Regions from separate parts of the Halomonas bluephagenesis genome, predicted to be linked through region 3. Evidence: predicted binding sites of a transcription regulator. Region 3 holds the regulator's gene; each other region holds the start of a gene.
The links. Region 3 encodes sigma-54, which starts transcription at its own class of promoters, with help from an activator protein. Its sites were predicted from a motif close to TGGCACNNNNNTTGCTNT; they were not measured.
Positions count from the first base shown of each region.

Region 1: REH51_RS03035 (HAD-IIB family hydrolase) is a predicted target of sigma-54. The motif match lies at 1,489-1,506, and genes of this name have one in related genera.
Region 2: REH51_RS06375 (amino acid ABC transporter substrate-binding protein) is a predicted target of sigma-54. The motif match lies at 1,388-1,405, and genes of this name have one in related genera.
Region 4: REH51_RS02975 (sugar phosphorylase) is a predicted target of sigma-54. The motif match lies at 1,328-1,345, and genes of this name have one in related genera.

Region 1 covers NZ_CP133631.1:677,110-680,287, forward strand. The annotation lists gene REH51_RS03030 (glycosyltransferase family protein) at 1-473, opposite strand, end outside; gene REH51_RS03035 (HAD-IIB family hydrolase) at 494-1,429, opposite strand; gene REH51_RS03040 (OmpA family protein) at 1,778-2,791, opposite strand; gene REH51_RS03045 (hypothetical protein) at 2,997-3,178, shown strand, end outside.
Region 2 covers NZ_CP133631.1:1,445,413-1,448,590, reverse strand. The annotation lists gene REH51_RS06385 (GNAT family N-acetyltransferase) at 1-78, shown strand, start outside; gene REH51_RS06380 (cephalosporin hydroxylase family protein) at 210-1,004, shown strand; gene REH51_RS06375 (amino acid ABC transporter substrate-binding protein) at 1,676-2,446, shown strand; gene REH51_RS06370 (amino acid ABC transporter permease) at 2,543-3,178, shown strand, end outside.
Region 3 covers NZ_CP133631.1:392,491-395,668, reverse strand. The annotation lists gene ptsN (PTS IIA-like nitrogen regulatory protein PtsN) at 1-190, opposite strand, end outside; gene hpf (ribosome hibernation-promoting factor, HPF/YfiA family) at 195-503, opposite strand; gene REH51_RS01875 (RNA polymerase factor sigma-54) at 601-2,016, opposite strand; gene lptB (LPS export ABC transporter ATP-binding protein) at 2,122-2,847, opposite strand; gene lptA (lipopolysaccharide transport periplasmic protein LptA) at 2,927-3,178, opposite strand, start outside.
Region 4 covers NZ_CP133631.1:664,901-668,078, forward strand. The annotation lists gene ribD (bifunctional diaminohydroxyphosphoribosylaminopyrimidine deaminase/5-amino-6-(5-phosphoribosylamino)uracil reductase RibD) at 1-637, opposite strand, end outside; gene nrdR (transcriptional regulator NrdR) at 637-1,140, opposite strand; gene REH51_RS02975 (sugar phosphorylase) at 1,378-3,147, shown strand.

The sequences.
Region 1 (3,178 bases), 280 kb from region 3:
AGGCCCCGGTCGTAGGTAAGAATATCGCAATCGTGAAGACCAACAGTGGTGGAACGACCGGAACTAAGCACATAGCCAGCGCAATACCATACGTTTCTTCCTTTACCTGGCTCTAATGCCCCCAAACCGTGACTTTCTAGCTCTTGGTCGATGGTGCGTAAACGGGGGCCGTCATTCCATAGAATTCGTGTGTGCTGAGGCAAGCGCGAAAAGAATTCCCGTGCATATAAAAATTGATCACGGTCTGCCCTATCCAAACCAACGACAATTTCATTGAGATAAGGCACTTTCACCAGCTCATCAACAATCGCCGACAGCGCAGGTCCTTCCAGTTCAGAAAAAAGCGAGGGTAAAATTAGCCCCATTGGGCGACGTTTGGCAAACTGACAAAGCTCCTGCTCAAGGGCCTCAACCGGTCGACGCGTTAAGTTGTGAAAATCAGTAATCACACCATTTTGATGAAAATCACTCATACGCTAGCCTCCCGTGGCTTTTAAACTGATGCAGCGGCTTCATTTGCTGGCGTCATTTTTAGACGCCCGTCATCTCGCCCCCACCAGTGGGCTACCCCCTCAGCCCAGCCAGTTGGCCCAGTTGCATTCGTTCGATATAGCGAGCTGTTTTGCGGCTCAACGTTAAGTGCGTGACAACCTCGAATAACCACGGCTTGATCGACGGCTTCCAGCATCGTGATATCGTTTGGGCCATCGCCCAGGCCCAATGAAAGCGGCTGGCTGCCTCGTAATGCAGTAAATCGTTTAATTAGCCACTCTACGGCCCCCCCTTTATCAGACAAGCGCCCAATCACATGCCAAAAACGGCCCCCTTGTGTAAGTTCAAGGCCATCGCCTTCAAGCGCAATGCGGAACGTTTCAAGTGCGGCTGCATTATCTTCCCAAATAAGCGGCTCACTCCCCTCCCGCTGCCGCGCTGCTTTGGCACGGGTTTCATCAAGCCCAGTTAACGCCATTACCTGTTGAAGACTTAAGTCGCCCATTCGAGTAAACCGAATCCCCAGACGCTTACGCCAAACATTTAATCGCGCTCTAATGAAACCACTATCAACACCGGTGTGTTTTATAACGACGCCATCTCGGCCATTACCAGGGCGATCTAAACGCGCATGGCACCAACCTGGCGGTAGACCAATAACGGCACCATTCTCAGCAATAAAGGGGGTCGCTGTTAGCCCAAGGGATTCCCGCAGGGGGATGAGCTCAGCGCGGGTTTTACTGGTGACCGGAATAACCGGAACCCCTAGCTGTTTAAGGCGAGCAAGCCAGGGCTTGGCAGGTGAGAAATCATAGTTATGATGATCTAACAGTGAACCGTCTAAGTCGGTGACTACCAAACGCGGTTGAAGCGCTGGATCCAAGTCGCTTGGTGACTGAGCATCGCTGGGCAACGCAGTACGCTTGTGTTCGGTCATAGCACCACCCTTTTGCAATCTTAAAAGTCGTTACGCACTTCCACTTTTAGATAAGCAACCAAGCAGTTTGTATGCCAATACAATTTTATTCTTAATAATCAAAAATTTAACTCATAAAAAGTAGCCGCTTTCTTATGAGCCCCAAAACAACGCAGCTTCGGCGCACCAAAATGGCGCGCAAATAAATGGAAAAAAATTCGACAAGGCCTTGGCAAAAGCTCATAAATAGCTATACTCAAATTGTACCCACTGACAACCTTGTACACCCCTCACCTGATGTCAGTGGGCTGCAGTGAGCCAAGCCCTTTAACACCCGCCTCCCCCGGCGGGTTTTTTTTGATCAATGCGTTAGTCCACGTGAATAACGACCTCAACGCGACGGTTTCGCGCTCGCCCTTCGGCAGTGAGGTTATCTTCTAGTGGCTGGGTTGCTGCTAATCCAACGGCTCGCAAGCGCTCAGGGGAGACGCCTGCGGCTTCCAGTGCTTCAACGATGGCAATCGCACGCGCACTGGAAAGCGCCCAGTTGGACGAAAACTCTGGGGTATTGATAGATTGGCTATCAGAGTGCCCCTCCACCCATACTTCCCCCTCAAAGCGCTGTATGGTGTCCATCAGCGACCCTACGAGCGATGAGCCACCTTCTGTTAACTGGGCATCGGCAGAGGGAAATAGCAACCGATCCTGCACACGCAAACTGATCCCTTCGGCAACCCGGGAAACTTCAACGCCTTCCAAGTTGGGTAGATATGTCGATGCTTCCACACGCTCAGTCAATCTCTCATCAAGCGCTAATGCGCTGTTGATCGCCACATCAGACACTTCTTGTACATTGACAGGAGGACGGTCAGTGAGCACTACCATGTAATCCGCCAACGGAGAGGCCGATTGACGCTCATCGGTGGGCAGTAGTAACTGCGGAAGCATAATCTCACCAGCCGATGGCTCCTTATCTGTTGGTGTTTCTTCAATGCGCGCCAATAATGGCGGCACACCCACGACAGCAGAGCGAACCTTAGGTAACCCTGCTACGCCTAGCGCAGCGCTAATCGCGAACGGACTGAGCGTATCACTACTGGGAAATACACTTGGTACCGGGCGCTGCTGGCGATGCTCTGCTAGCGCATCCGGCAGTGGTATTTCTCTAGCAGGCGACGACTCATAGCCGTACTCTTCGGCGGCTTCCTGCTGAAACCATGATGGGTTTGTCACATCAGCCGCAGCAATAATGATAACGAACAGGGCTACCAGCAGTGTCATGACGTCGATATAGCTAATCATCCAACCGCTATTACTTTCATCTTCTGTATAGGCGGTTAGCAATGAATCGTGACGCGGACCAGCGCGGTGGGCTTCAAGCATGGGGGGTTTCACTCATTCAAGTTTTTAACCTCGTGGCCGATCTAGGGTAAGCATGGCAAACTAGTCTATCAAAAGCCGTTTCGTAGCGAGAAGGAACTATCAGGTGCGCACCCGACCTATGTCATCAAGAACTGTTTCATTTTCGACAGAGTCATCAAGAACCATGTCATTACCGACCATGTCATCATCGACAATGCCATCATCCATGGTTCAACTATTGCGCCCTGCCTGTATTGGACTGGCGAGCCTGATGCTAAGCGGCTGCTTCTATGCCAACACATCGCAAGCCCCCATTGCCACTACTTACCCATATAGTGAGCAGCAACGTATGCAAGCGGCTCAACACTGGGAAGTGCTAGCCCAGCACGAAGCCGCTGGTATTCTTCG
Region 2 (3,178 bases), 1.1 Mb from region 3:
GAGCTTAGCGAAACCCCTCTAAAAGACCATGCTATAGTATCAGCTGATTCACTTTTCCATATGAAGTACCACTGTTAAAGTTGATGGGAAAAGCTTGCTTAGGCTAATTTACTGAAAGATTATTGAGTTAATTAGTTATGGACAGGGAGGTCAAAAATAGTTTCGTTTATAGGGTGAAAGAAATTTCTGCTATGATTTTGGAGATAAATATGAAAAGTAGTGACGACAATCCATTTGCACAGTTTTTACGAGAAAGTCATGATTCAATAAGCAGTTATTCTTCTGAAACTGAATGGAATCGTCAGTCAAATGAGTGGTTAGTGAGAGCCTTTGACAAACGATACATGTACAATTTTCAGTGGATGGGTAGGCCGATTATCCAAACGCCAGTTGACATGGCAGCCATTCAGGAGCTGATCTGGCAAATAAAGCCGGATTTGATCATCGAAACAGGCATCGCTCACGGTGGTTCACTGATGCTAAGTGCATCTATGCTCGCGTTGTTAGATATGTGCGAAGCCATCGAGACAGGCGCAGTGCTTGATCCCAAACAGTCTAAACGAAAAGTACTGGGTATCGATATTGATATTCGCGCACACAACAGGGAGGCTATTGAAGCTCACCCTATGGCCTCACGTATCGAAATGATTCAAGGCTCCAGCATTGCGCCTGAAGTAATTGAGCAGGTTCAACAAATAGCCGAGGGTTACGAACGCGTGCTGGTCTGTCTGGATTCTAACCATACCCACGACCACGTACTGGCCGAGCTGGAAGCCTATGCGCCGTTGACGAGTGTTGGAAGCTATTGTGTAGTATTCGACACCATTGTAGAAGACATGCCAGCTGATATGTTTCCTGATCGTCCCTGGGGGCCGGGAAACAATCCAAAAACGGCTGTATGGAAGTACTTAGGAATGCACAGCGAATTTGAAATTGACAAGAATATTCACAATAAACTTTTGATTACAGTTGCGCCAGATGGTTACTTAAAAAGAGTTAGTTGATAAAGATTTACTCGCCAGAGAAAAGATGCAAAGTGAAGTGGGCGGTAGAGTGAATTTTTGGCTGCAGTGAGTGGTTTTGTGGTCAGTGCTAAATGGTTTTATATGGCCGTCAGGATTAAGCTGACGGCCAATTATTATGGGCAAGAGAGAAAGCGGCAGTAATAGCCAATACCACCTCATTGTTGACAGTTTCAATTGCGAATTGACGACACATTAGATCATGCTTGCCCGTTTTAGAATGAAGGCATAGATATATGGATGGCCGATAATTATAACAAGCAGCTGAGTATTCTGGCTGATGCCATTAAGCAGTAACGGAAGTATACGAAGGGGATGCTGTCTTAAAAGTGACATTGATTTTCCGCATTCCTAAAGGTTTTACCTGGCACATTATAAGCGCTAGGTAACAAGCAGGTTACTTGGTGGACGTCGGGTTCTCCTAGGGGCAGCACCAGATGGTGTCGGGAGATAGAAACTCTTGAGGTGTGAAGACAAGCACCCCATAGCACCGCCGATTGATCCTAAATTCCAAAAAACACTAAGAAAGCTGTTTATTATTTCTTTTTTGCTGGTATCTTGGCTCTATTGCGCTGGTAAATGTTCGACGAACGTCGCAACCGGCGCCCACGTTTAAAGCAGGGTGCTTAAGTGCCCCAAAGAGGAAAAAAAATATGGCGAATGTGAGCCGTTGGAAAAAAGCCGTTGCCGTTCTTTCGCTTAGTGTTGTGGGTGGTGTGCTGTCTGCCGCTGCTTATGCGGATACGCTGCGAGTCGGCATGTCTGGGGGGGATTTCCCCTTTACATACGTTGAGCGTGATGAGCTGAAAGGCTTTGAAGTGGATGTAATGAACGCCGTTGGTAATGTAACTGGCGATGAAATTGAGTTCGTGACAGCAAGCTTCTCTGGCTTGGCGGGCATGCTGGAATCGGGGCGCATTGATACCATTGCTAACCAAATCACCATTACCGATGAGCGCAAAGCGAAGTACGCCTTCACCGCGCCGTATGTTTACGATGGTGCCCAGGTTGTTGTGCGGGCAGGTAATGACACTATTCAGGGGGGTGAAGATTTATCCGGCAAAAGCGTTGCGGTGAATCTCGGTTCTAACTACGAGCAGTTGCTGCGTGAGCAGCCTAATGCCGATGAGATCGATATTCGTACCTACGAATCTAACGTCGAGCAGGATGTGGCGCTTGGCCGTATCGATGCGTTTGTGATGGATCGCGTTAGCGCAAGCCAAGTGATCAGCGAGCGCGGTTTGCCGCTTTCATTGGCTGGGCAGCCGTTCACAACCATCGAAAACGCGCTGCCGTTCCGTGATGATGAAGAGGGCCGTGCTCAGCGTGACCGCGTAGGCGCCGCTCTGGAAGAGCTGCGTGAAAACGGCACGTTAGGTGAAATATCGCAAAAATGGTTCGATACTGATATCACTCAGCCATAATCGCGGCTTTACCTCGTGACGGCTATCTTTAGATTGCGGCCGTGGCAATGCCACGGCCGTTTTGCTTATTGCGATTAAGCTAATGTTGGAATAACCATGCTGAATGTGGAGTATATGTGGGGCCTGTTGCCGGTCCTACTGAGCTATTTACCGTTAACGCTACAGATGGCGAGTATCGCCATGGTGTTTGCGCTGATCATTGCCTGCCTCTTGGCGGTCATTCGGGTGTCGCGGGTGCCAGTATTGAACGGCGCGGCGCTGCTGTTTATCTCGTTTTTTCGCGGAACGCCGCTATTGGTGCAGCTATTTTTGTTCTATTACGGTTTGCCCCAACTGATTAACGCGCTCATTTCCATCAACGGGGTGACCGCCGCGGTGCTTGGCCTGACGCTGCACTTTTCGGCGTATATGGCGGAATCCATTCGCGCGGCGATTGTGGGTATTGACCGTAGCCAGACCGAAGCTGCCCTGTCCATCGGCATGACCCAGTCTCAATTGATGCGGCGGATTATTCTGCCTCAAGCAACCCGCGTGGCAACGCCGACGCTGATGAACTACTTCATCGATATGATTAAAGCGACCTCCCTGGCGTTTACCCTGGGGGTGACCGAAATGATGGGCGCTACCCAAAAAGAAGCCTCGGGCAGCTTTCTCTATCTGGAAGCATTTTTGCTGGTGGCGATTATTTACTGGGTGGTGGTGGAAGCGCTTTCCTGGGGCCAGCGCCGTCTG
Region 3 (3,178 bases):
CAACGCCGTTGCCTATTCCAGTGCTACCCAGGCGCTCACGACCAATGAGGCGGCTGAAGACTTCTTGGCTATCTAGGCTAGGCGTATTTTGCGCAATAAAGGTGCTGAAAAATTCCAGCACCCTTTTTTTGCTACCCCCGGGGACGTCATACAGCACGCGCTCCGGGGGAAGAATGGTTTCCAACGTCATTGAGTTAACGCACGCCTGCGCCTTGGGCGCGAGCTTGTGCTTTTTCCTTATGTTTAACGAGTTGACGATCGATTTTATCCGCTAGTGCATCAATCGCAGCGTACATATCATTGTCTAATGCTTCTGCGTGTAAATCAGCACCTGCAGCATGCAGGGTGCAGGCAGCTTGCTGACGCTCCTTTTCAACAGATAAGGTCACTTGTACGGTGGTGATGTTGTCGTAATGGCGCTCAACGCGTTCCAGCTTCTCATTTACATAGTCACGCAAGGCGTCAGTCAGATCTACGTGATGACCAGTGATATTTACTTGCATTGACGTGCTCCTTATCCATCGGACTGTTCTTCGATTGTAACCCTTTTTGCGCTATTGCAAAGCCCTTAGACAGACTTTGTTCGTTAGCACTGTTTTATTAGCGTAAACGGCGGCGTTCGCTTGAAGAGGGTATACCCATTGACTCGCGATATTTGGCCACCGTTCGCCTTGCCACATTAATGCCACCCTCTTCCAATAGCGACACGAGGCGGCTGTCTGAAAGAGGTTTCCCGGGCGGTTCATCTTGCACCAGTTTTTTGATTCGAGCCCGGATGGCGGTGCTGGAGTGACTGTCACCGCCGTCCTGGCCACTGACTTGGCTTGAAAAGAAGTATTTGAGTTCGAATACCCCGCGCGGGGTATGGATATATTTCTGTGTGGTGACCCTGGAAATAGTGGATTCATGCATTTCCACAGCGTCCGCGATATCGGCTAATATCAGCGGTTTCATGGCTTCTTCGCCATGTTCCAGAAAGCCTATCTGGCGAGCTATGATTTCTCGACCAACCCGCAGTAGTGTATCGTTTCGGCTTGAAAGGCTCTTGATAAGCCAGCGTGCTTCCTGGAGATGCTCTTTTAAAAACTGGTTATCTTGGCTCTTGTCAGCCCGTTTAATGAGGCTTGCGTAGTCAGGTTGAATGCGCAGCCGTGGCAATGCCTCCGGATTTAGCTCCAGGTGCCATCCCTCGTTATCGTGTCGTACCACTAAGTCTGGTGTCACATAGCTGTCATCTGTATCGCCAAAGGCGCTTCCTGGCCGAGGATCAAGGCTGCGGATCAAGCGGATTACGTCATCGAGCTGATCATCATCCAGGCTTAAGCGTCGCTTTAACAAACGCACATCATCTTTACCGAGCGCTTCAAGAAATTGACGTACTAGACGCTTGGCTGGCATAAGCAGCGGTGTATCTTCAGGCAGTGAAGCGAGCTGCAGCATTAAGCATTCCCGCAGGTCGCGAGCAAACACGCCGGTGGGCTCAAACTGTTGAAGACGAAGCAGGGTTGTTTCAACTTCACGCTGGCTAAGGCCTTCATGTCCTTGGGCTTTAAGTCCTTCGCGAATGTCGTTGAGAGGCTGGGTCAGATAGCCGTTGGCGTCCAGCGCATCGATGAGGCTTTCAGCGATGGCATGGTCGCGAGGTGAGAAGTCCGTCATGGCGAGTTGCCAAAGTAAGTGACCATGTAAGCTTTGGCCAGCGGCTTGACGCTCAAAGTCAGGCCCCTCGCTGCTGGTGCCATGGCTGCCTATATCTTGGTAAGTGTCTGACCAGTCACTGTCAGTAGAGAGTTCGCTAGGAATGCTTTCGGACCACTCAGCTTCCTGGGGTTCACTAACGGCCTGTTCGCCGAACTCATCTTCCTGTTCAAGCATTGGATTGGCATCAAGTGCTTGCTGAATTTCTTGACGAAGGTCCAGTGTTGATAGCTGTAGCAGGGCAATGGCCTGCTGCAGCTGAGGTGTCATGGTCAGCTGTGTACCGATACGCAATTGAAGAGAAGCTTTCATGACCATCTGAGAACCACTCGTTAATCAGAAAGCTCCACCCTAGTGCGAGTTATGGTTTGGTGCAAGTGCAATAAGTATGCCACTAGCACTATTTTTGCTGCAGGTGACTGTTTACAGGCGGAAATCAGCCCCCAAATAAACGTCTCTTACCCTTTGGTTATTGAGGATTTCCTGGGGAGGGCCGCTGGCGATGATATGGCCGTCACCTACAATGTAGGCAATATCGCAAATATCCAGTGTTTCCCGTACGTTGTGGTCAGTAATCAATACCCCGATATGGCGTTTTTTAAGTGCTCGGATTATCGTTTTAATATCGCCCACTGAGATCGGGTCAACGCCGGCAAACGGCTCATCAAGCAAGATAAAGGCAGGCTCTGTCGCAAGAGAGCGGGCAATCTCAACACGCCTACGCTCTCCGCCTGAAAGACTCATGCCTAAATTGTCACGGATGTGGGTGATGTGAAAATCTTCCAGTAGTGACTCAAGGCGCTGCTCCCTGGCGCTACGGTCGAGCTCTTTGCGGGTTTCCAGGATTGCCATAATGTTGTCGGCGACGGAAAGTTTACGAAAAATAGAGGCTTCCTGGGGTAAGTACCCAATACCTGCCATCGCGCGTTCGTGCATGGGGGCATGTGTTAAATCAAGCCCATCAATGCCTACTTTTCCCGCATCAGATTTCACCAAACCGACAATCATATAAAACGATGTCGTTTTGCCTGCGCCGTTGGGGCCTAGCAGGCCTACCACGCTGCCTTGAGAGATCTCTAGGTTAATATCCTTAACCACGCGGCGGCGCTTATAGCTTTTGGCTAAGTGATGGGCATAAAGTGTTTTTATCGGTGCTGCTTCTGATGTTGGTTCTGACGCTGTGGTTTGAGGTGCTGGCTCTGCGCTATTTGTCGGCACTGGGCACTCCCTATTGTTCCGGCTGAAGAGTCATGCGGATACGCTGTGGTTCACCACCACTAACATCAGAGCGTGCCTGAACAACGCCTTGGTCGATAAAGTACTCTAACCGTCCGCCTTGAAAGCGGTCTGCCTGCTGGGTAAGTTCGGCTTGGTCAATCAGCTCTACTCGGCGCTCGGCAACATGATAAATAATCCGCTTTGCCCAGCCTTCCATCGGCCTTGCCTGGCCTTCGAGCTGGTTGCGTATATAGGCTCGCCC
Region 4 (3,178 bases), 270 kb from region 3:
TAACGGACTCAACACCGCTTAAAATAGCGCTTGAGCGTGCCCGCAAACGCTGCACTTGGCTACGGGCTTCTGGGCCGGTAATCCATTGCGACTCTCCAGACCCCATGGCGGTACGGCCATCCAAACTCATGGCCATTTTTAAGCGTACAAAGGGGCGTTTGTGCTGCATACGGGAAATAAAGCCAGGATTTAGCGCACAGGCATCTTGTTCCAACAGCCCAACATCTACCTGAATCCCCGCTTCCCGGAGCCGATTGATACCGCGTCCACTAACGCAAGGGTTAGGGTCAACCATTGCCACGACCACACGGGCCACTTGGGCATCCGCTAACGCAACGGCACAAGGGCCAGTGCGTCCTGTATGGGAACAAGGTTCTAACGTGACATAAGCCGTTGCGCCTTTTGCCTTAGCACCAGCGGCGTTAAGTGCGTGAATTTCTGCATGAGGTTCGCCAGCACGGAGGTGAAAGCCCTCGCCAACCACTTGCCCTTCCGCGTGTTGATCGTAGCGGACAATAACACAGCCCACCCGGGGGTTGGGGTCTGTTGTATACAGCCCTTTCGCCGCCAATTGCAGAGCACGCGCCATAAATTGATGATCAGCGCTGGTAAAGCCTCTCTCCGTCAACTCGTTCATCAAGCCTCTCCGCGATCTGGGCCGCTGTAGGCTGATGTCGGATGATCGCCTGGATCTTGAGAAAGACGGTCTATCTCGGCGCGAAATTCGTCTAGATCCTGAAACTTACGATATACCGATGCAAAGCGAATATACGCCACCTGATCCAGGTTGCTTAATGCCTTCATGACGGCTTCACCGATATCCCGCGCATTAACTTCGCGATCCCCACGGGCACGAAGCGATTGGCGAATACGCTCAACGGCGGCCTCTATTGCCTCGGCACTTACCGGACGCTTTTCAAGCGCTCGCAGCATGCCTGCACGCAGCTTGCCCTCGTTAAACGTTTCACGTGAGCCGTCGGATTTCACGACCCTCGGCATGATGAGTTCTGCGGTCTCATACGTGGTGAAGCGTTCTTGGCAGCTAGCGCATTGGCGACGACGGCGCACCTGGTCCCCGTCGGCTCCCAGCCGCGAGTCGGTCACTCGAGTATCATTAGCACCACAAAAAGGGCAATGCATGGCAGTCAACCTGTTGTCAGTACGTGCAGCGTGTCAGCCTGTGCGGATAACGGCACATATAAGCATATTATGAACTATTATTAGCAGCGGAGTAGCCACGCGCTACAACGACATGCAGTTTAAGGGCGCTTGCAAGCAAAAATAGTCGCTTCTTTAAACGCGGCGTTAACCTAGCATTGTAACGATTTGGCACACAAGCTGCAGCGTTTGTCGTAGGTTGTTTAAGAGGACTCCCCTATGACCCCATTTGAGCAGACGGTCCATCAATTCCTTTCGCACCTCTACGGCCCCCGCGCCAGCGAGATACAGCGCCGCATTGGTCAACACATTGAGCACTTTCGCCGTGCGTCACAGGCGCCAGCCACAACACAAAATATGGCGGCTGAAAGCGGTAACGCACCAACATGGAGCGAAAAAGATCAGTGGGTCATTAGTTACGGTGATTCCATTGTGGCAGAGGAAACGCCCCCACTTGCTGTGCTTAATGAGTTTCTTCAACGCTATTTGGGCGAGCGCATTAGCGGCGTGCATGTACTGCCTTTTTTTCCTTGGAGTAGCGATGATGGCTTCTCAGTCATTCATTACCGTGAGGTTAATCCAGAGCTAGGTGATTGGGAGCACATTCGCGAGCTAGCCAGCCACTATGACGTCATGGCCGACTTAGTGCTTAATCACGTATCTCGTGAGTCACTGTGGTTTGTAGATTATCTAACCGGCAGCCTGCCAGGTCGTGATTACTTTATTGAAGCAGACCCAGAAACCGATGTTTCTGACGTTATTCGGCCACGCAGCAGCCCATTGCTAGTGCCCATTTCCACGCGCCGAGGCACTCGCCATGTATGGGCGACATTTTCAGAAGATCAGATTGATTTAAACTTTGAAAATCCTGATGTATTGCTAGAGTTTGTTGGCATTTTGCTGTTTTACCTTCAACAGGGCGTGCGCATCATTCGCCTGGATGCGATAGCGTTTTTATGGAAGCGCCTGGGAACATCTTGCATCCACCTCCCTGAAACCCATACGGTTGTCCGTTTACTGCGCGCCATTGTGGATGAAATATCGCCTGGCACGCTGATAATTACCGAGACCAATGTCCCTCACGCAGAAAACATCAGTTACTTTGGCCTAGAACGGTTAGCCAATGGGGCGCCTGACGAAGCCCATATGGTCTATCAATTTGCCCTACCACCACTGCTATTGCATACACTCACCCGCGGTGAAGCCACTACCCTTCAAACATGGCTTTCCAGCCTGCCGATACTGCCCAGACACTGCACCTATTTAAACTTCACAGCGAGCCATGATGGTATTGGTGTGCGTCCTTTAGAAGGGCTGCTCCCGGACCATGAACGAGATGCGCTGCTAGAGCTGATGCATCGCTTTGGTGGCTTTGTCAGTATGCGCAGCAATCCCGATGGTAGTGACTCGCCCTATGAGATCAACATTACCTGGTTTGAGGCCATGCGCGGCACGCGTAGAGGACCAGATCCCTGGCAAATTGCCCGCTTCCTTTGCAGCCAGGCCATTATGCTCACGCTTCAGGGCATTCCCGCCCTCTATATTCATACACTGACCGGCACCCTTAACGATGTTGAAGGGGTGGAACGCAGCGGCCGTTTACGTTCAATTAATCGCCGCCGTTGGCAGCGTGACGAATTAGCCCTGTTACTTGAAAGCCCTTCAACACCAACCCACGATGTTTTTCATGCCCTTAGCCGCCTGTTGGAGCTACGGCGGGTAGAACCCTGCTTTCACCCCAACGCCACACAGCGCGTACTGCCCACACCTCCTGAATTGTTAGCCATTGAGCGAGGACCACTCAGTGACGGCCGCCGCCTGCTTGCCCTGTTTAATGTCACCGACACGCTGCTGCCATTAGATAGTGTGGGAGAAGCACTTGAGCAGGCGCTTAGCCAACATGTTTGGCGTGCTTTAGACATGCAACCCCCCGGAGAGGAAACCGCGCTACCGCCCTATGCAATAAGATGGATGGTGGCAGACACATGAAAGAGGCATTGCGGCATAACGTCTCAGCAAT